One region of the Pseudomonas sp. MF09156 genome, then DNA from elsewhere that is predicted to be linked to it. Evidence: riboswitches for the same ligand, from Rfam matches in the RefSeq annotation. Region 1 holds a riboswitch; the other holds the start of a gene.
The links. Region 1 has a riboswitch for manganese ahead of AC19YY_RS00925 (TMEM165/GDT1 family protein). Riboswitches for the same ligand answer to the same signal wherever they lie in the genome.
Positions count from the first base shown of each region.

Region 1 (9,330 bases):
TTGATGTTCTCGCTGTCCTTGGCCAGGGCCTGGACTACTGTCACCGCCTTGCCGATCTCCAGGGCCAGGGCACCGATGGAGGTGGAGGTGTCGCGCACGATCTGCATGCCCTGGCTTGCAGCCTGGTCGGCATGGGTGGCGGCCTGGGCGGCCTGGGTGGCATTACGCGCCACGTCCTGGGCGGTGGCGGTCATTTCGTGCACGGCCGTGGCGACCTGGTCGATCTCGACCATTTGCTTGTGCACGCCCTGGTTGGTGCGGATGGCAATGTCGGCGGTGTGTTCCGACGAGTCGCTGACCTTCTGTACCGAGCTGACCACCTGGCTAATCATGCCCTGCAGCTTGATCAGGAAGGTATTGAAGCCGGCGGCAATCGCGCCCAGTTCATCGGCGCGGTCACTGGTCAGGCGACGCGTCAGGTCGCCTTCGCCCTGGGCGATGTCATTGAGCATCGCCACCATTTGCTTGAGTGGGCGGGCAATGCCGTGGCCCACCAGCCAGATCACCAGCAGGCCGATGCCGGCAATCAGCAGGCCGACCATGGTCATGCCGAAGATATCGGTCTTGCGCTGGGCATCCAGGTCGCCTTGCAGGGTGTGCAGGTCGGCCATTACCGCGCCCAGGGGCAGTTGCAGCATCAGGGTCCAGCGCGCATCGGTCTGGCCGATATTGAAGGGCAGGAACAACTCGATATGCCCGTTTGCCTGGTCGATGTCGTAACGCACGTCACCGACCTTCAACTGGCCGAGGTTCTCCAGTTCATTCTGGTCGAGCAGGTCGCTGGCCTTTTCCCCCAGTTTGCTGGGGTCCTTGGTGTAGGCCACCAGGCGGCCGTTGCTGGAAATCAGCGCCATTTCGCCAGCGCCGTTGTAAAGCTTCTGGTCGGCGGCGGTGAGCATTTCCTGGATGAAATTGACCGACAGGTCGGCGCCGACAATGCCCTGAAACGCGCCGTCGATCATGATCGGTTCGATAAACGAGGCCAGCATCACCGTGGTGTTGCCCACGCGATAGGGCGCCGGGTCGATGGCGCAGGGCTTCTGGGTTTCCTTGGAGCAGAGGTAGTACTCGCTGGCGCGAATGCCGGTGGCGAGGATTTTCTGGTCGGTCAGGTCGGCGAGTTTTTCCAGGCCCAGGCTGCCATCCTGATTGCGGAACCACCAGGGCATGAAGCGCCCGTTGGCAGGTTCTACGCCGACGACGGCGGTGTTCAGGTAGTTGGCGTCATTGTGGTCGATGGCGTTGGGTTCCCAGGCGATATAGGAACCGAGGATTTTCGGGTTGCGTACCACCGTTTCGTGCAGCAGGTTGATCAGTTGTTCACGGCTGACCTGCAGCGGGGCCGCGCCGTTTGCGTCCTTCATGCCCATCAGCGCATTGGTGGTGGCCAGGCCTTTGGCGGTCACCAGCGGCGCTTCCAGCTCGCGCTGGATCAGCGTGGCCTGGGTTTGCGCCAACGCCGTAAGACGTTGCTCGATGATTTGCTCGAATTGCGCCTGGGTGCGGTCCTGCACCATCTCTTGGGTCCGTGCGCCGGCGAACAGCGCGTATAGCACCAGGGCCGCCACGACACTCAGGACAATGGCCCCGGCCAACGCCGCGACAGAAAACTGAATCGACTTGAATTTCATGAAGGCTCCGGGCGCTTGGTGGGCATGATCTGCCTTTGTGTATCGGCCACAGGCCACGCAGACATGAGGCGCTGCCCTGCAAAAGAACCAGGCATGTCGTTTATAGAATGGTCGTGGGCGTCGGTGGTCTCTGAAATTAGCGGTTAAGCGTCAGGTGTATCTGGCGCCGATACATGAGAGGGCCTACGATACGCGCCATGTTTTCAGGGAGAATGTGCATGAAAAAATCATTGGCGGTAACGGCATTGAGCGCAGCCTTGCTGCTCGCCGGTTGCCAGTCGGTCAACACCACCAGCGGCGGTGCCGTGGGTGTGGAACGCAAGCAGTACATGTTCAGCATGCTGTCGAGCCAGGAAGTCGACCAGATGTACGCGCAGTCGTACCAGCAGACCCTGGGCGAAGCCAGTGGCAAGGGCCTGGTAGACAAGACCAGTGCCAACGCCAAGCGTGTGCAGGCCATTGCCAAGCGCCTGATCGCCCAGGCCCCCACCTTCCGTCCGGATGCGGCGCAGTGGAAGTGGGAAGTGAACCTGATCAAGAGCGACGAGATGAACGCCAACTGTGGGCCTGGCGGCAAGATCTTTGTCTACAGTGGCTTGATCGACACGCTCAAGTTGACCGATGACGAGCTGGCGGCGGTCATGGGCCATGAAATTGCCCACGCCCTGCGTGAGCATGGCCGCGAAGCCATGTCCAAGGCTTACGGCATCGAAATGGCCAAGCAGGGCGCTGGCGCATTGTTGGGCCTGGGCCAGGACAGCATGGCGCTGGCCGACACCGTGGCCAACTACGGCATGACCTTGCCTAACAGCCGCAGCAATGAGAACGAAGCCGACCTGATCGGCCTGGAGCTCTCGGCCCGCGCCGGTTACGACCCGAACGCGGCGATCACGCTGTGGAACAAAATGGCCAAGGCTTCCGAAGGCGCACCGCCTGAATTCATGAGCACCCACCCGGCCTCCAGCAGCCGGATCGCCTCGTTGCAGGCGGCGATTCCCAAGGTGATGCCGCTGTACCAGCAGGCCAAGAAGTCCTGATAATCCAGGCCTTGTGAAGGTCCAAAAGTGGGAGCGGGCTTGCTCGCGATAGCGGTGGTTCAGTTAATTAATACGTGACTGATACAGCGCTATCGCAGGCAAGCCAGCTCCCACATTTGTAAAGGGTTACAACCAGCCGCTGCTTTGCATGGCCTTGTACACCGCCACCAACGCCAGGATGAAGAACGCCGAAGCCGCCAGGCGCCGAATCAAGGTCAACGGCAGTTTCTCCGCCGCGAAATTCCCCGCCAGAACCACCGGTACGTTGGCAATCAACATGCCCAGGGTGGTGCCGATGATTACCAGCCACAACTCGGGGTATTGCGCCGCCAGCATCACCGTGGCGATCTGCGTCTTGTCACCGATTTCAGCGATAAAGAACGCAATCAGGGTGGTCAGGAACGGCCCGAACTTGCGCGAGGTGCTGGCTTCATCATCGTCGAGCTTGTCTGGCACCAGGGTCCACAGGGCCGTGGCGCAGAAGCTCGCGGCGAGGATCCAGTGCAGCACCGCATCCGAGAAGAAACTGCCAAACCAGGCACCCACGGCACCGGCAGCGGCGTGGTTGGCCAGGGTCGCGGCGATGATGCCGGCGATGATTGGCCAGGGTTTGCGAAAGCGTGCGGCGAGGATGAGCGCGAGCAATTGCGTCTTGTCGCCGATTTCGGCCAAGGCAACGATTGCGGTAGGAACGAGAAGTGAATCCAGCATCAGGTAGGTTTCCAGGGGCGGGTCGACACGGCTATGACACGTACAGCCTTCCCGCCCCGGGTAAGGTGTGCGTGTCATAGGTCTTGTCAAACCCAGGTCCGTCTGTGCGGACTCCTGGGTCGCATACGCCATGGTCTGCTGACCAAGTATGTTGACGTATGCCGGACGAGCATGTTGCTCGTGGGAGACTACTCCCCTAGGACGGAGCGGATTCTGCCTTGGCAAAATCCATTCGGCAAGCCTTCTTTTTCAAACGCCCGTCAGCCGCGCTTGGCCCGATAGATGCGAAAACCCTGGCCCTCGGCCTTGACTGCGCACACGCCCAGGTGCTCTTCGATCAGCGGTTGATACTTCAGGAAGCTATTGGCGACTAGCCGAAGTTCGCCGCCGTTTTTCAGATGTTGGCGGGCTTTTCGCAGCAGGTTTTCCGTGGCGAAATAATCCGTGTGTACCCCGACATGGAACGGCGGGTTACTCAGAATCGCATCCAGGCCCATGGGCGCGGCGTCGATGCCATCACCGGTCAGCACTTCGCCTTCCAGGCCATTGGCCTCCAGGGTCAGGCGACTGCTGGCGGTAGCAAAGGCGTCCACATCAAGCAGGGTCACGGTGTTGTGCGGGTAGCGCCGCTTGACCGCCGCGCCCAACACGCCGGCGCCACAGCCGAAGTCCAGCAGATGACCGCTGGGCAGTTTGTCCAGGTGTTCCAGCAACAGCGCGGTACCGCGATCCAGGCGGCCATGGCTGAACACGCCCGGCAGGCTGACGACCTTGAGCGGTCCGTCGGCCAGTGGCACTTCAAACACCTGGGCCAGGCTCGCCAGTTCCGGCGCCGCCGGAGCATCGGCCACGGTGGCCAGCCACAGCTGGCAGTGCCGTGCGTTGTCGAGCTTGCGTGGTTTGCCGAAGGCGTTCAGTTGCTTGGCGGCGCTTTCGATGCCGCCGCGTTTTTCACCCACCAGGTACAGCTCGGCGCCCGGCAGCCGTGCCGCGACGGCCTTGAGGATGTAGTCGGCCAGATCCTTGGACTTGGGCAGGAACACCACCGCCGTGTCGAATGCGCGTTGCGGCACATCGACCCCGAAATGGCTGCGCTCGGCAAACCGCGCATCCAGCGCTGCCTGGTCGCCCGCATGCCAGCACCAGCCATGGGCATTGGGCAGGCGGCCCAGCAGGTCATCGGCGGGCAGGCCGGCCAGCAACACGTTGCCTTGAAAAAGTTCGGCCTGACGAAGCAGTACTTCACTGCGCGGATCCATGGTCTGCTCCCTGAAAAAGGAGCGCAGTTTATCAACTGACGACGCGCTGCGGTGCTCCGCTGAAAAAGCCCCGGGCGTTTTCAGTCAATTGGCCGACGATCCGTTGCCGTGCTTCGCGGCTGCCCCAGGCACTGTGTGGCGTGATGATCAGCCGTGGGATGTCGCTGGCCAGCAGCGGGTTGCCGGTGGTCGGCGGTTCGACGCTCAGCACATCGCTGGCCGCCCCGCCCAGATGACCGCCGCGCAAGGCGTCTGCCAGGGCCTGTTCATCGATCAGGCCGCCGCGCGCAGTGTTGACCACGAACGCGCCCGGCTTGAGCAGCGCCAACTCACGGGCCCCGATAACGTGGCGCGTGTGTTCGTTGAGTGGGCAATGCAGGGTCAGCGCATCGATCTGCGGCAGCAGTTCGTCCAGCGGCACCCGGTCTGCACGGGCCGGGCGGCCGGGGATAGCGCCCAGTAGCACGCGCATGCCAAACGCTTGGGCCAGGCGCGCGACGGCGCCGCCCAGCTCGCCATGGCCCAGCAAGCCCAGGGTTTTGCCTTCCAGCTCGACAATCGGATAATCCAGCAGGCAGAACTGCTTGGCTTGCTGCCACAGGCCGGCGTCGACGTCTTTTTGATAGTCCTTCAGGCGTGTGGCGAGGTTGAGCAGCAGCATGATCGTGTGTTGCGCCACCGATGGCGTGCCGTAACCCTGGCAGTTACTAACGGTAATGCCCCGGGCGCGGGCAGCGGCCAGGTCGACGTTGTTGGTGCCGGTAGCAGCGATCAGGATCAGCTTCAGCTCGGGGCAGGCGGCCAGAGTCTGGGCGTTGAGCAGGATCTTGTTACTGATCGCTACCTGGGCACCTTGCAGGCGTTCGACCACCTGATCGGCCGAGGTCTGCTCACACAGCTGCAAGTCGCTGAACGTCTCGCGCAATTCGCTGAGGTCGAGGTCTCCCTGGTCCAGGGAAGGATGATCAAGGAAGACGGCGCGGCGATTGTTCGTCATCAACTGTACCTTTTGCGACAGAGTTCGAAGGCGTAATCTGCCGAGCCTACCAGATGAAATAATCAGTTACTTCTTGGAGTGTGCATGTACCTCACCGAGTTTTTGACCGTGGCGTTGATTCACCTGCTGGCCGTGGCCAGTCCCGGGCCGGACTTTGCCGTGGTGGTACGCGAGAGCGTGACCCATGGCCGGCGCGCCGGTACCTGGACGGCGCTGGGCGTCGGCTCGGCGATTTTTCTTCACGTTGGCTACTCGCTGCTTGGTATCGGCTTGATCGTGTCCCAGTCCATCGTGCTGTTCAACGCCTTGAAATGGGCGGCGGCGGCCTACCTGTTGTACATCGGCTTCAAAGCCCTGCGGGCGCAGCCGGCCAAGCCTGCCGGTGCAGAAGAGCTGCACCGTGAAGTGGGCGAGCGCAGCGCTCGCGGCGCCTTTACCTCGGGCTTTGTGACCAATGGCCTGAACCCCAAGGCCACGCTGTTTTTCCTGTCGCTGTTCACCGTGGTGATCAACCCCCACACGCCGCTGGCGATCCAGGCCGGTTATGGCCTGTACCTGGCGGTAGCCACCGCCCTGTGGTTCTGCATGGTGGCCATGTTGTTCAGCCAGCAGCGCGTGCGCGCAGGCTTTGCGCGCATGGGCCACTGGTTTGATCGGAGCATGGGCGTGGTGCTGATTGCCATCGGTGTGAAAGTGGCTTTCACCGACCGCTGAGTGCGTCATTCGTGAATGAATGCTGGCGCAAAGCTAGCATTCATCCGATTCTGCAAATCATTCCTTCGGCTGATTTGGCCGGCGTGCAAGGTCTCTACAGTGCAAATCCTTTAGCCAAGACCGTGCAGTCATAAAAAGGGATTCGTATGTTGCAGACTCGTGTTATCCCGCCCGCCGAAGGCGCGTACCAATACCCGCTGTTGATCAAACGCCTGTTGATGTCGGGCGCCCGCTACGAGAAAACCCGGGAAATCGTCTACCGCGACAAACTGCGCTACACCTACCCAACCCTGACCGAACGTGTCGCCCGCCTGGCCAATGTGCTGACCGCAGCGGGAGTCAAGGCCGGTGATACCGTGGCCGTGATGGACTGGGACAGCCACCGTTACCTGGAGTGCATGTTCGCCATCCCGATGATTGGTGCGGTGATTCACACCATCAACGTGCGCCTGTCGCCAGAGCAGATCCTGTACACGATGAACCACGCCGAAGACCGCTTTGTGCTGGTCAACAGCGAGTTCGTCGGCCTGTACCAGGCCATTGCCGGGCAGTTGACCACCGTCGACAAGACCCTGTTGCTGACCGATGGCGACGAAAAAACCGCTGACCTGCCCAACCTGGTAGGCGAGTACGAAACCCTGTTGGCCGCTGCCAGTACCCAGTACACCTTCGAGGACTTCGACGAGCACTCGGTGGCCACCACTTTCTATACCACTGGCACCACCGGTAACCCCAAGGGTGTGTATTTCACCCACCGCCAACTGGTGCTGCACACCATCGGCGTGGCGACCATCATGGGCAGCGTCGACAGTGTGCGCCTGCTCGGCACCAACGATGTGTACATGCCGATCACGCCGATGTTCCACGTGCACGCCTGGGGCTTGCCGTATGTGGCGACCATGCTCGGGCTGAAGCAGGTTTATCCAGGCCGCTACGATCCGGAATACCTGGTGGAGTTGTGGCGCAAGGAAAAGGTCACGTTTTCCCACTGCGTGCCGACCATCCTGCAGATGCTGCTCAACGCCAAGGCCGCCCAGGGTGTGGATTTTGGCGGCTGGAAGATCGTCATCGGCGGCAGTGCCCTCAACCGTTCGCTGTACGAAGCGGCCAAGACCCGTGGCATCCAGCTGACGGCGGCCTACGGCATGTCCGAGACCGGACCGCTGGTGTCCTGTGCCCACCTCAATGAAGAACTGATGGCCGGCAGCGAAGACGAACGCACCACCTACCGGATCAAGGCCGGTGTGCCGGGGCCGTTGGTGGAAGCCGCGATCATCGACGGCAACGGTAACTTCCTGCCGGCCGATGGCGAGTCCCAAGGCGAACTGGTGCTGCGCGCGCCATGGCTCAGCGAAGGCTATTTCAACGAGCCGCACAAAGGCGCCGAGCTTTGGGAAGGCGGCTGGATGCACACCGGCGACGTGGCCACCCTCGATGCCTTTGGCGTGATCGATATTCGCGACCGTATCAAGGACGTGATCAAGACCGGCGGCGAGTGGATCTCGTCCCTGGCGCTGGAAGACCTGGTCAGCCGTCACCCGGCGGTACGCGAAGTAGCGGTGGTCGGGATTGCCGACCCGCAGTGGGGCGAGCGCCCGTTTGCCCTGCTGGTGGTGCGCGAAGGCCACGGGATTGGCGCGCGCGAACTCAAGGAGCACCTCAAGCCGTATGTCGAGCAGGGCCACCTGAGCAAGTGGGCGATTCCAAGTCAGATTGCCATTGTTACGGAAATTCCCAAGACCAGCGTCGGCAAGCTGGACAAGAAGCGTATCCGGATCGACATCATCGAATGGCAGGCCAATAACAGCACCTTCCTCTCCACGCTCTGACCCCTCCTGCCGTGCCCGCCCGGGCACGGCAATGCTCTATTACAGGCCTTCGCCTTGTTATTTGCGTAATTTGAGCCATTCTCTTTCGCGTCAGCCCTCGCTGACATGGCGAAAGGGCTGTCGCAGACGGGTTGGTGATGCAAATCACACTTTAGAGGGATCAAGCGCTACCCCCTGCTGGCTATAGTCCCTCCCAGAGTTTTTCAAGGATGCGGCGCTGCGGTCCTGGGTGGTCCGGCGGCAGTCTGGCATTGGAATCGTTGTATTCCGGCCGTTACAAGCGTGTTTGAAAAGGCTCACTGCCATAACAATAAAATGCACATGGAGTAGCGTCGATGACCTCAGTAAATCAGTTCTGGCGCCGGGCGAGATTGCCCCTGGCGGTCAGTCTTGCCTCGACCCTCGCCGGGCCCGCATTCGGCGTCAGTTTCAACATTGGTGAGGTCGAAGGCAGCTTCGACTCGTCCCTGTCGGTGGGGGCCAGTTGGGGCACGTCCAAGCCCAACAAGGACCTGATCGGTGCCAACAACGGCGGCAGGGGGCTGTCGCAGACCTCCGATGACGGCCACTTGAACTTCAAGCGTGGGGAGACGTTCTCGAAGATCTTCAAGGGTATCCATGACCTGGAACTGAAGTACGGCGATACCGGTGTGTTTGTGCGTGGCAAGTATTGGTATGACTTTGAACTCAAGGACGAAAGCCGCGAGTTCAAGGACATCAGCGACCACAATCGCAAAGAGGGCGCCAAGTCTTCTGGCGGGCAGATCCTCGATGCGTTCATCTACCACAACTACTCCATTGCCGATGCCCCGGGTTCGGTGCGTTTTGGCAAGCAAGTCGTGAGCTGGGGTGAAAGTACCTTCATCGGTGGCGGTATCAACTCCATCAACCCGATCGACGTGTCTGCGTTCCGTCGTCCGGGTGCCGAGATCAAGGAAGGCCTGATTCCGGTCAACATGTTCTACGTGTCGCAATCCTTGACCGATAACCTGTCGGCGGAAGCGTTCTATCAGTTGGAGTGGGACCAGACGGTTACCGACAACTGTGGGACTTTTTTCTCGCAGCCGGATGTTATTTCCGATGGTTGCAACGACAACCTGCGGGTGCTGAACAAGCGTTCGCAATTCCCGGCAACAGCGATCCCGTTCCTGA
Region 1 covers NZ_JCBCUR010000001.1:184,383-193,712, forward strand. The annotation lists gene AC19YY_RS00910 (methyl-accepting chemotaxis protein) at 1-332, opposite strand, end outside; partial or broken gene AC19YY_RS00915 (methyl-accepting chemotaxis protein) at 348-1,631, opposite strand; gene AC19YY_RS00920 (M48 family metallopeptidase) at 1,850-2,668, shown strand; gene AC19YY_RS00925 (TMEM165/GDT1 family protein) at 2,795-3,379, opposite strand; yybP-ykoY riboswitch at 3,468-3,589, opposite strand; gene AC19YY_RS00930 (methyltransferase) at 3,640-4,638, opposite strand; gene AC19YY_RS00935 (2-hydroxyacid dehydrogenase) at 4,670-5,635, opposite strand; gene AC19YY_RS00940 (LysE family translocator) at 5,720-6,349, shown strand; gene AC19YY_RS00945 (fatty acid--CoA ligase) at 6,496-8,178, shown strand; gene AC19YY_RS00950 (DUF1302 domain-containing protein) at 8,514-9,330, shown strand, end outside.

Region 2 (9,330 bases), on a different contig from region 1:
CGCTTGCTCACGGGCAAAACGAATGATGATCAGGCAACTGGCCACATGAAACAGCCACGCCGGAACACGAATCGCGAATTCATTGATGCCCAGCCACTGCATGGCCAGCGCCTGGCTCCAGAACGACAGCGGCGGCTTGCCCCAAAACGGCACATCCACCTCGAACAGCGGGGTTACCCAGTTACCGAGTACCAGCATCTTGCGCGCCATTTCTGCATAGCGGGCCTCTGAGGTGTCCATCAGCGGGTAGAGCCCCAGGCTTGCCAGGCGCAGGCCCAAAATGGCGATCAATAGCAGCCATAGCGTACGGGTCGTCATAGTCATCAGCGGTTTTCTTGTTCGCGAGGGTGTGTGGGGCAGGTGTGTTCCGGGCGTTCGGGGGTTTCGCCGAGCAGCCTGTCGAGCAGGTAGATGGGACGCTGCCTGACCTCGCTCAACGTCGCGCCCAGGTATTCGCCGATCATCGCGATGCCCAGGGCGATGAACGCGGCGATGCCCATGATCACGTGATGGGAACTGAAGGTATTGACGCTCACCTGATAGATGATCAGGACCAGGGTCGCGATGAAAATCACCAGGCTGAGCAGGCTGAACCAGCGCAACGGCTTGCGCGAGAGGGCCAATACACCTTCGATACCCAGGTCGATCAGCGCCAGCGGCCCCCATTTGCTGAGGCCGGCGCTGCGTGGTTCACGGTCGTAGGGCAGCTCGATGGTATTGAACCCCAGCCAACTGATCAGGCCCTTCATGAACCGTGTGCGCTCGGGCATGCATCGCAGCGCTGCCAGGGGCGCAGGGCCAATCAGACGGAAGTCGCTGACGTCGGCAGGCACATCAAACTTGTCGGCCAGGAAGTTCATCAGTTTGTAGTAGAGATGGGCACTGATCCGTTTGCTTGACGTATCAGACAGTCGAGTGCGGCGCTGCATATTGACGATATCGCTGCCAGTCAGCCAATGATGAACCATTAATGGAATAAGTTCGGGTGGGTCTTGCAGGTCTGCGTCAATAAATAACAACCCATTGCCACCGGCATAATCAATACCGGCGACCATCGCCGCTTCCTTGCCGAAGTTGCGGCTCAGGTTCAGGCAGCGAACCCCGGGCACCCGGCAATAACCCGCCAGCAGCGCCAGTGTTTCATCGCGACTGCCGTCGTTTACATACAACACTTCATGGCGAATGGTTAATGTGTCCAGCACAGCCATTAATCGTTTATGAAAGAGTGGCAGTACCTTGGCTTCGTTATAACAGCAGACAACCACACTGAGCAGCGGGCGCAGAGGGCGCTCAGGTCTTGATGGGTTCATGGCGAAAGCTCCAGTGCTGATTGATTCGGTATGTGAGCAACGTCAGGGCGAGGGTGGTCAGCCCTTGCATCAGCCATAGGTGCCGGGGCCAGAGCGCCAGCAGCAAGGCCATCAGCCCCAGGTTTGCCGCGTTATAGGCGAGGGCCGTGATGCAAAAGCGCAACCATTGATAAGTATCGGGTGGGCGGGGGGGTGTGAACGTCCAGCGTTTGTTGCCTTGGTAACTTACGGCGGTGCCGATTAGTCCGCCCAGTAAAGTCGCTATTAATGTCGGTAGCGCCAACGACAATAACAAAAGTGTTAGGTAGTGAGCGCCGGTGGCAAGTACTCCAACTGTTAAATAACAAGGTAGTCGCGCGCAGGTGTTGTGGGACGCAGGGGCTGTCATCGAGAGAGTTACACGTATTCAAGAGTCTGTATGGCGCTGACTTTAACGACTCATGAATGTGCAAATGTGAAAAAGATGTTTGAAGTGGCTCATATTGCCAAAGTGTAATTTTAGTGTTGGCTAGTTGTTATAAGTCACCTATAGAAAGGGGCAGTCGGTCCCTTTCTATAGGATAGATGGAGGATTAGACCGACAGGTGCTCATACAAAATCGTCGCACCCACTATCATCAGCACGACCCCGCCCACGATCTCTGCACGTTTGCCGAACATCGTGCCGAGGACCCGGCCGAGCATCACACCAATGGTGACCATGGTCATGGTCGCCAGGCCGATGGCGGCAGCGGCCACCCAGATGTTCACATCGACAAACGCCAGGCCGACGCCCACCGCGAGGGCATCGATGCTGGTGGCAAATGCGGTGACGGCAAGGACCAGGAAGGAGTGCTGGGCGCTTTTCTCTTCGGCCTCGTCTTCGTGCTTGAGGCCGTTGTAAATCATGTGCAGGCCCAGTACCACCAGCAAGGTGAAGGCGATCCAGTGGTCCCAGTCTGCCACCCAGCGCGTGGCGGCCTGGCCGATCAGCCAGCCGATAATCGGGGTGATCGCTTCGATGACGCCGAAAATCAAACCGGTACGCAGCGCTTCCGACAGGCGTGGTTTGTGCAGGCTGGAGCCTTTGCCGATCGCGGCGGCAAAGGCGTCGGTGGACATGGCCAGGGCCAGGAGAATGAGGGAAACAGGATTCACGGGCGCTCTTCCAGTCGGGCTATGAGTCAACGACACAACCACACGCCCGACTTTAGGCATGGATGTGTCGCTGGTCTCACCAACCAAAAGGTGTTCGTACCACGGCAGGTTGCCGAGAATGTTGATACGAACGCTTGCGAAAGACTCGCAAGCAGGCTACTCCCCAACGAGGTGCGGGATCTTATGCGGGCAAACATGAAAAAAACGTCAAAACCGCCCCGCGGGCTGCTCAACCTTTCTGAAGCGGCGCGCCCTCGTTGATCCGCAGTTCAGCGCACAGCCCGCCCTGGGGCAGGTTGTACAGCTGCAAGGTGCTGCCGATCTTGCTGACGATCATCTGCACAATCGCCAGGCCCAGCCCGGCGCCATTGGCATGCCCCTGGCTGTAGAACCGCTCGAACAGGCGCGCATATTGACCTTCGTCGATACCCGGGCCGGCGTCCTCGACACTGATGTACACCGCCCCCGACGCCTGCGGCTGCACCTGCACGCGGACCTCGCTGCCGGGTGGGGCGAAGTTCAGCGCATTGGTCACCAGATTCTGTAGGGCGATCGCCAGGGCGACGGGGTCGGTCTTGACCAGGCAGTGGTGGTCGCTGTCGAGGATCAACTCGATACCTTTTGCCAGCGCCAGGGGCGTCAGTTCGGCCAGTTCCTCACGCACCAGCGCGGTCAGTTCCACATCGCATCGATCGGGGTTGGCCAGGCGCGGCTCGATACGCGCCATGGTCAGCAACTGGCTGGCAATGCGTGTGGCGCGGTCGACGGCGCTGACCAGGAACTCCAGGGCTTCCTCCCGTTGTTGTGGGGTGCTGGCCAACTGGACGTTTTGCGCATGGATCCGCAGTATCGCCAGGGGCGTGCGCAATTCGTGGGCCGCATCGGCGATAAAACGGCGCTCCCGCGCCAGCAGGTTGTCGATCTGTTGCAACAGGCGATTGAGCGCGGTCTGCATGGGCTCCAGGTCGTGGGGCAGGGGGCGCAGGTTGAGCGGCTTGAGGGTTTCGGTATTGCGTCCACGGATGGTGTGGGCCATTGCGCGTAACGGCTGCAACCCCCAACCGATGGTCAGCCAGATCAAGGCGGCCAACAGCGGCACGCCAATCACACTGGGCCACAGCGTATGGCCGACGATGCGCTGGATCAGGTCCTGGCGGATGTCATCCCGCTCGCCCACCCAGATCAGCAGCCCTTGCTGCGGATCCTTGAGCAGGAAGGCGCACCAGTCATGACCGTTCTCCACCAAGTCGTGGGAACCGAGGGTCGCGGGTGGTGCCTTCAGTTCCGGGGCTTCTGCCGAGCGCACCAGCAACTGGCCGTCACTGCGCCATACCTGGAACGTCAGGCGGGTCTCGTAAGGGTGCGCCGCGCCATCTTCGCCCACGCGGCTCATGGCGGCGTCGAAGGCCTGGTAGAGCCGGTTCCAGTCGTTGTCACCCGGCGCGCGCTGTGCCAGCACGCCTTGCAGCAGGCGCGCACTTTGCGCGAGCTGGGCGTCATACACTTCTTCGATCTCGTGGTGGCTGTCGCGCAGCACCAGCCAACTGATCAGCACATCGCCCAACAGGACGAGGATCAGCACCGGCACCAGGATGCGTGTGCGTATCGAGGTCATGGCTTGAGTTCCATCACATACCCGACGCCGCGCACCGTGCGGATCAACTCGGTCGAAAGTTTTTTGCGCAGGTTATGGATCAGCACTTCCAGGGTGTTGCTCTCGACTTTTTCCTGCCAGCCATACAAGGCGCGGGACAGGCGCTCGCGGGTCACCACGTTGCCGGGGCGCGCCAACAGTTGGTGGAGCAGTTGGTACTCCATCGGCGTCACCACCACCGGGTTGCCATGCCAGGTGACCTGTTGGCCAACCGGGTCCAGGCACACGCCCGCATGCTCCAGCAGTGGCTGCGCGCGCCCGTGGCTGCGCCGCAGCAAGGCACGGATGCGTGCCTTGAGTTCGTCGACATCGAAGGGTTTGACCAGGTAGTCGTCAGCCCCGGCATCCAAGCCGGCAATCCGTTCGGCGGTGCCGTCACGGGCAGTGAGGATCAAGACCGGCAGGTTCAGTGGCTTGTCGCGCAGTTGGCGCAACAGGGCCAGGCCGTCGAGGCGTGGCAGGCCGAGGTCGAGCAGCAACAAATCGAAGCTTTCGCTGCATAACGCATGCAACGCGCTGGCGCCGTCCTGCAACCAGTCCAGGGTATAGCCCTCGCTGCTCAGGGCGACGCGGATGCCTTGGCCGAGGGCCCGATCATCTTCGACCAACAATAGGCGCATGGTGTGTTCCCGGGTGTGATATCGGCGGCATCATGCCGCTGGCGAGTCGGTGGTGGCAGCCCGGGTGACGAGAAACATGTAACCACTCATGTCCAACTAAGACTTGGTTAAGATTGGTTTTGCACAGTGGGGCCTTCCTCACCGAGCGAGAGTGTTTCCATGGGCAAAATTCTGTTGTTGTCGCTGATTGTCGCCAGCCCCCTGGCCCTTGCCGGCCCGCAATGCACCACTGCCGAACGCTCGCAATGGCAAGACCCGCAGGCGTTCCAGGAGCAGTTGAAGGCCCAGGGCTACCAGATCAGCAAGTTCAAGGTCACCGATGGTAACTGCTACGAGATCTACGGGTTCGACAAGGACAAGCGCAAGGTCGAGATCTACCACGATCCGGTCAGCGGCAAAGCGGTCAAGACCGAGATCAAGGGCTGATGCCGGGCAACTCCATAGCACTGTGGGACCCGCTGGTGAGGCTGTTTCACCTGTCCATCGCCGGGGTCTTTGTCGCCAACTACTTCTTTACTGAAGCCGGTGACGACTGGCATGTCTGGCTTGGCTACTACGCCATGGGCTGGCTGCTGGTACGGCTGCTGTGGGGTTTTGTCGGGCCACGCAGTGCGCGCTGGGCGGACTTCTGGCCGACCCCGGCAAGGCTCGCCGCCCATGTGCGTGCCCTGCGCGCCAGGCGCCCGGAGCATCGCCTCGGGCACTCGCCGTTGGGCGCACTGGTAATGCTGTTGATGCTGCTGGCGATGCTGACGGCGGGCCTGAGCGGCTGGGCCATGGAGGAGGTCGATGCCTTGTGGGGCGCCGATTGGCCGTTGCAGGTGCATGAAACCGCGGTCGATGGCCTGCTGGTGCTGGTCTGCCTGCATATCGCAGCGGCGGTAGTTGAAAGTATCCAGGTACGCGACAACTTGCCGTTATCGATGCTGACCGGTCGCCGGCGTCGGTTGCCGGATGATGCCGCGCACTGACGCCGCTGTCCTGTGTTTACTCCCCACCCTGCATTTGCCATGAGTCCACTATGCGCATGCTGTCTTTTCGCTTGAAATTGATTGTTGCCAGCCTGGCGCTATGCCTGGTCTTCTGGGCGGCCTGGCGCAGTCATCCGGCCCATGTCCTGGCGCCTTTCGCACGGCCTGCCGTGCCTGTGGCCGCCAGCGCCGAGCCGGTCTACAACAGCCGGTTCGTGTCCTCGCAGTTGGATGACTTTGTGCATTCGTCGTCGGTCACCGCACTGCCGGGTGGCGACTTGATGGCCGTGTGGTTTGCCGGCTCGCGCGAAGGCGCCGCCGATGTGCAGATCCGCACCGCACGGTTCGACGCCAAGACCACGGAGTGGGGCGCCGAGCAGGTGTTGGCGACCCGTGAGTCGACCCGTGATGGCACCGGGCGCTACATCCGCAAGCTGGGCAACCCGGTGATCGCCCTCGCGCCGGATCAGCGCCTGTGGATGTTCTATGTGTCGGTGTCTGTCGGGGGCTGGGCCACCAGTGCGATCAACGTGATGGTTTCCGAGGACCTGTGGCGCAACTGGTCGGCGCCGCGGCAACTGATCACCTCGCCGTTTTTCAATGTCAGCACGCTGGTCCGCGCCGCGCCGGTGTTTCATGCCGATGGCTCGATTGGCTTGCCGGTCTATCACGAACTCATGGGTAAGTTTTCCGAGTACCTGTACCTGAGCGCGGACGGCGCGGTGATTGATAAATTTCGCATCAGCCGGGGCAAACATTCGCTGCAGCCGACCATTGTGCCCCTGGATGAAAGGCGCGCCGTGGCGATGCTGCGTTATGCCGGCGACACCCATCACCGCGTGCTGGCCAGCCGCACCGATGATGCCGGGCAGACCTGGAGTGAGCCGTACCCACTGGAACCGGCCAACCCCAACTCGTCCCTGGCGGCAGTCGGTACTGCCGGCAACGGCCTGCTGGTGGCGCTCAACGATCTGCGAGACGGGCGCTTCAAACTCAGCCTGTATGGCACCGACGCAGACCTCAATGACTGGCGCAATGTGATCGAGTTGGACCAGTCACCGGATCCGCTCGGCCAACCCTTCGCCCCCGAGGCCTACAAGGCGATCATCGGCGCCGGCTTCCGGGCCTCCAGCGGTGCGCGGCGCCTGCCGTTGGAGCAACGTTTCCTGAGCAGCCTCGATTACCGGGTGTGCAAGCCTCGGGGCTGTGATTTCGAGTACGAATACCCGTATTTCAGCCGTGGCCAGGACGGCGTGTATCACCTGGTTTATTCATGGAATAACACCTTCATCAAGCATGTCAGCTTCAATGAAGCCTGGCTGGCGGAGCGCCTGTGATGCTGTGGCAGGCCCATTTAACCTTCATCCTCCTGGGTTTTGTCTTGCTCGGGTCGCTGCGTTGCCTGCAGTCCTGGCGCCCGTGGCTGTTGCCCGGGTTGGCGTTGGTCAGCTTCATCCCCCTCAATGACCTGCCGCTGGCGGCCTACGTGCGCAGCTTTACCGACGATTTGGCAATCAGCACCCTGGTGCTGTTGGGCGGGGCAAGCCTGGTGCGGCTGGGGCTGGTCGAGCCGCAAGCGCCTCGGGCGCACGCCCAGATTCTGCTGCTGTTTGGACTGCTGGCGGCGCTGTTGTACCCGGCCACCATGGGCCTGACGTACTTCGACCCTTATCGCTGGGGCTTTAACCCAAGGCCGATGATTGTGCTTGTCGCGCTGCTCGCCTTGGGGCTGTTGTGGCTACGCAATGGGTTGGCGGTGTGGATGCTGGCGCTCGGCACACTGGCCTTTGCATTACGCCTGAAGGCGTCGGAAAACTACTGGGACTACCTGATCGATCCGCTGCTGGTGGGCTATTGCCTGGTGGCGGGCGGCGTGCTCTGCCTGAAGAGCGTCAAATTACATAGAGGTCAATGATGGGGTGGTTGCAATCGCGGCGCCTGCGCTATGGCGTAGGGGCGATAGGCCTGGCGTTCTTGCTGTTTGCAGGGCTGCGGCTGGTGTTTGTGCTGGGGTTTTCCGGCTTCGATCCTGCGCAGTTAGCAGACAACCGACAAGCGCTCGACACCCTGGGCATCGGCTTGCGTTTCGACCTGCGCCTGGCGGTGCTGCTGGCGTTGCCGTTGGCGGTGCTGGCATGGATACCGCGCTGGAACCTGGTGCGCGTCGCAGGGTTGCGCGCAGTGGCGCGGGGCTATTGGCTACTGGCACTGGGTATCGTCGGTTGGCTGTACATCATCGACTTTGGCCATTACGCCTACCTTGGGGTGCGGCTTAACGCCAGCGTGCTGCGTTACCTGGACGATGCACAGATCTCGCAGCAGATGGTGTGGCAAACCTACCCGGTACTATGGATCGCCCTCGGCTGGCTGCTGGTGCTGGGTGTGTGGTTCTGCGCGTTCGTGGGGCTCGAACGCCGGACACTGGGGCGTACGCCGCGAGCCATTCAACGCGCTTCACTGGCGTTCGGCAGCGGCCTGGGCTTGATCGCCGTGCTGTTGGCGCTGCTGGGTCGAGTCGAAAACCTCAACTTGCAAAACCCGGTGCCGCTGCGCTGGAGCGATGCGTTTTTCTCCGGCAACGGCAAGATCGCGGCACTGGGTTTGAACCCGGTGCTGTTTTTCTACGACACGCTCAAGGCCGGGCAGGCGCAGTTCGATGAGCCGCAGGTGCGCGAGCATTATCCGGTGGTTGCCCATTACCTGGGCGTGGACCGCCCAGACTCGCAAAGCCTGACGTTCGAGCGTGAGCAAAAGGCGCAGCCGTACCGGCTTGGCACCACGCCGAACGTGATGTTTGTGATGCTTGAATCCCTTGGCACCAGTGCGGTCGGCGCCTATGGCAACCCTCTGGACCCGACGCCAAACCTCGACCGGCTGGCGAGCCAGAGCTGGTTCTTCAAGCATTTCTATGTGCCGGTCACCGGCACCGCAAAGACTGTGTGGGCGAGCATCACGGGCGTACCGGATGTCACGCGTCAGGAGACGGCGACCCGCCACCCTCTGATCACTCGCCAGCACACGCTGATCAACGCTTTCACCGATTACCAGAAGCTGTACATGATTGGCGGTAACGCCGGGTGGGCCAATATCAATGCGTTGATCCAGCAAAGTATCGATGGCGTGCGCTTGTATGAAGAACGCGATTGGCAATCGCCGCGAGTGGATGTGTGGGGCATCTCCGATCTGGACCTGTTCAAGGAAAGCGACCGGATCCTGCGCGATCTGCCCCAGGGCCGGCCGTTTTTTGCCTATGTCCAGACCTCGGGCAATCATCGCCCGTTCACCATTCCCCCGGACAATGACGGTTTCAAGCGCAGCAACCTGTCCCTGGACCAGGTGCAAGCCGCCGGCTCGCGCAGCGTCGAGCAGTACAACGCAGTACGCCTGCTGGACTTCAATATCGGCAAGCTGATGGAGATGGCCAAGGCGGGCGGTTATTACGACAATACGATTTTCGTGTTCTTTGGCGACCACAACACCCGTATCAGCCAGATCCCCCATATGCCGCCGGCTTTCGAACAGTTAGGCCTGGAAAGCAACCATGTGCCGATGCTGATTCACGCCCCGGGCCTGCTCAAGCCCCGGGTGATAGAGCAAGCCGTGGGGCTGGCCGACCTGCTGCCGACGGTCGCCGGGATG
Region 2 covers NZ_JCBCUR010000010.1:93,141-102,470, forward strand. The annotation lists gene AC19YY_RS20710 (ArnT family glycosyltransferase) at 1-324, opposite strand, end outside; gene AC19YY_RS20715 (glycosyltransferase family 2 protein) at 324-1,310, opposite strand; gene AC19YY_RS20720 (GtrA family protein) at 1,291-1,698, opposite strand; gene mntP (manganese efflux pump MntP) at 1,883-2,446, opposite strand; yybP-ykoY riboswitch at 2,451-2,623, opposite strand; gene AC19YY_RS20730 (sensor histidine kinase) at 2,676-4,061, opposite strand; gene AC19YY_RS20735 (response regulator) at 4,058-4,720, opposite strand; gene AC19YY_RS20740 (PepSY domain-containing protein) at 4,880-5,146, shown strand; gene AC19YY_RS20745 (cytochrome b/b6 domain-containing protein) at 5,146-5,691, shown strand; gene AC19YY_RS20750 (sialidase family protein) at 5,742-7,028, shown strand; gene AC19YY_RS20755 (hypothetical protein) at 7,028-7,606, shown strand; gene AC19YY_RS20760 (LTA synthase family protein) at 7,606-9,330, shown strand, end outside.
Region 2: linked by a shared signal. The riboswitch ahead of mntP (manganese efflux pump MntP) and the one ahead of AC19YY_RS00925 (TMEM165/GDT1 family protein) in region 1 are both predicted to bind manganese.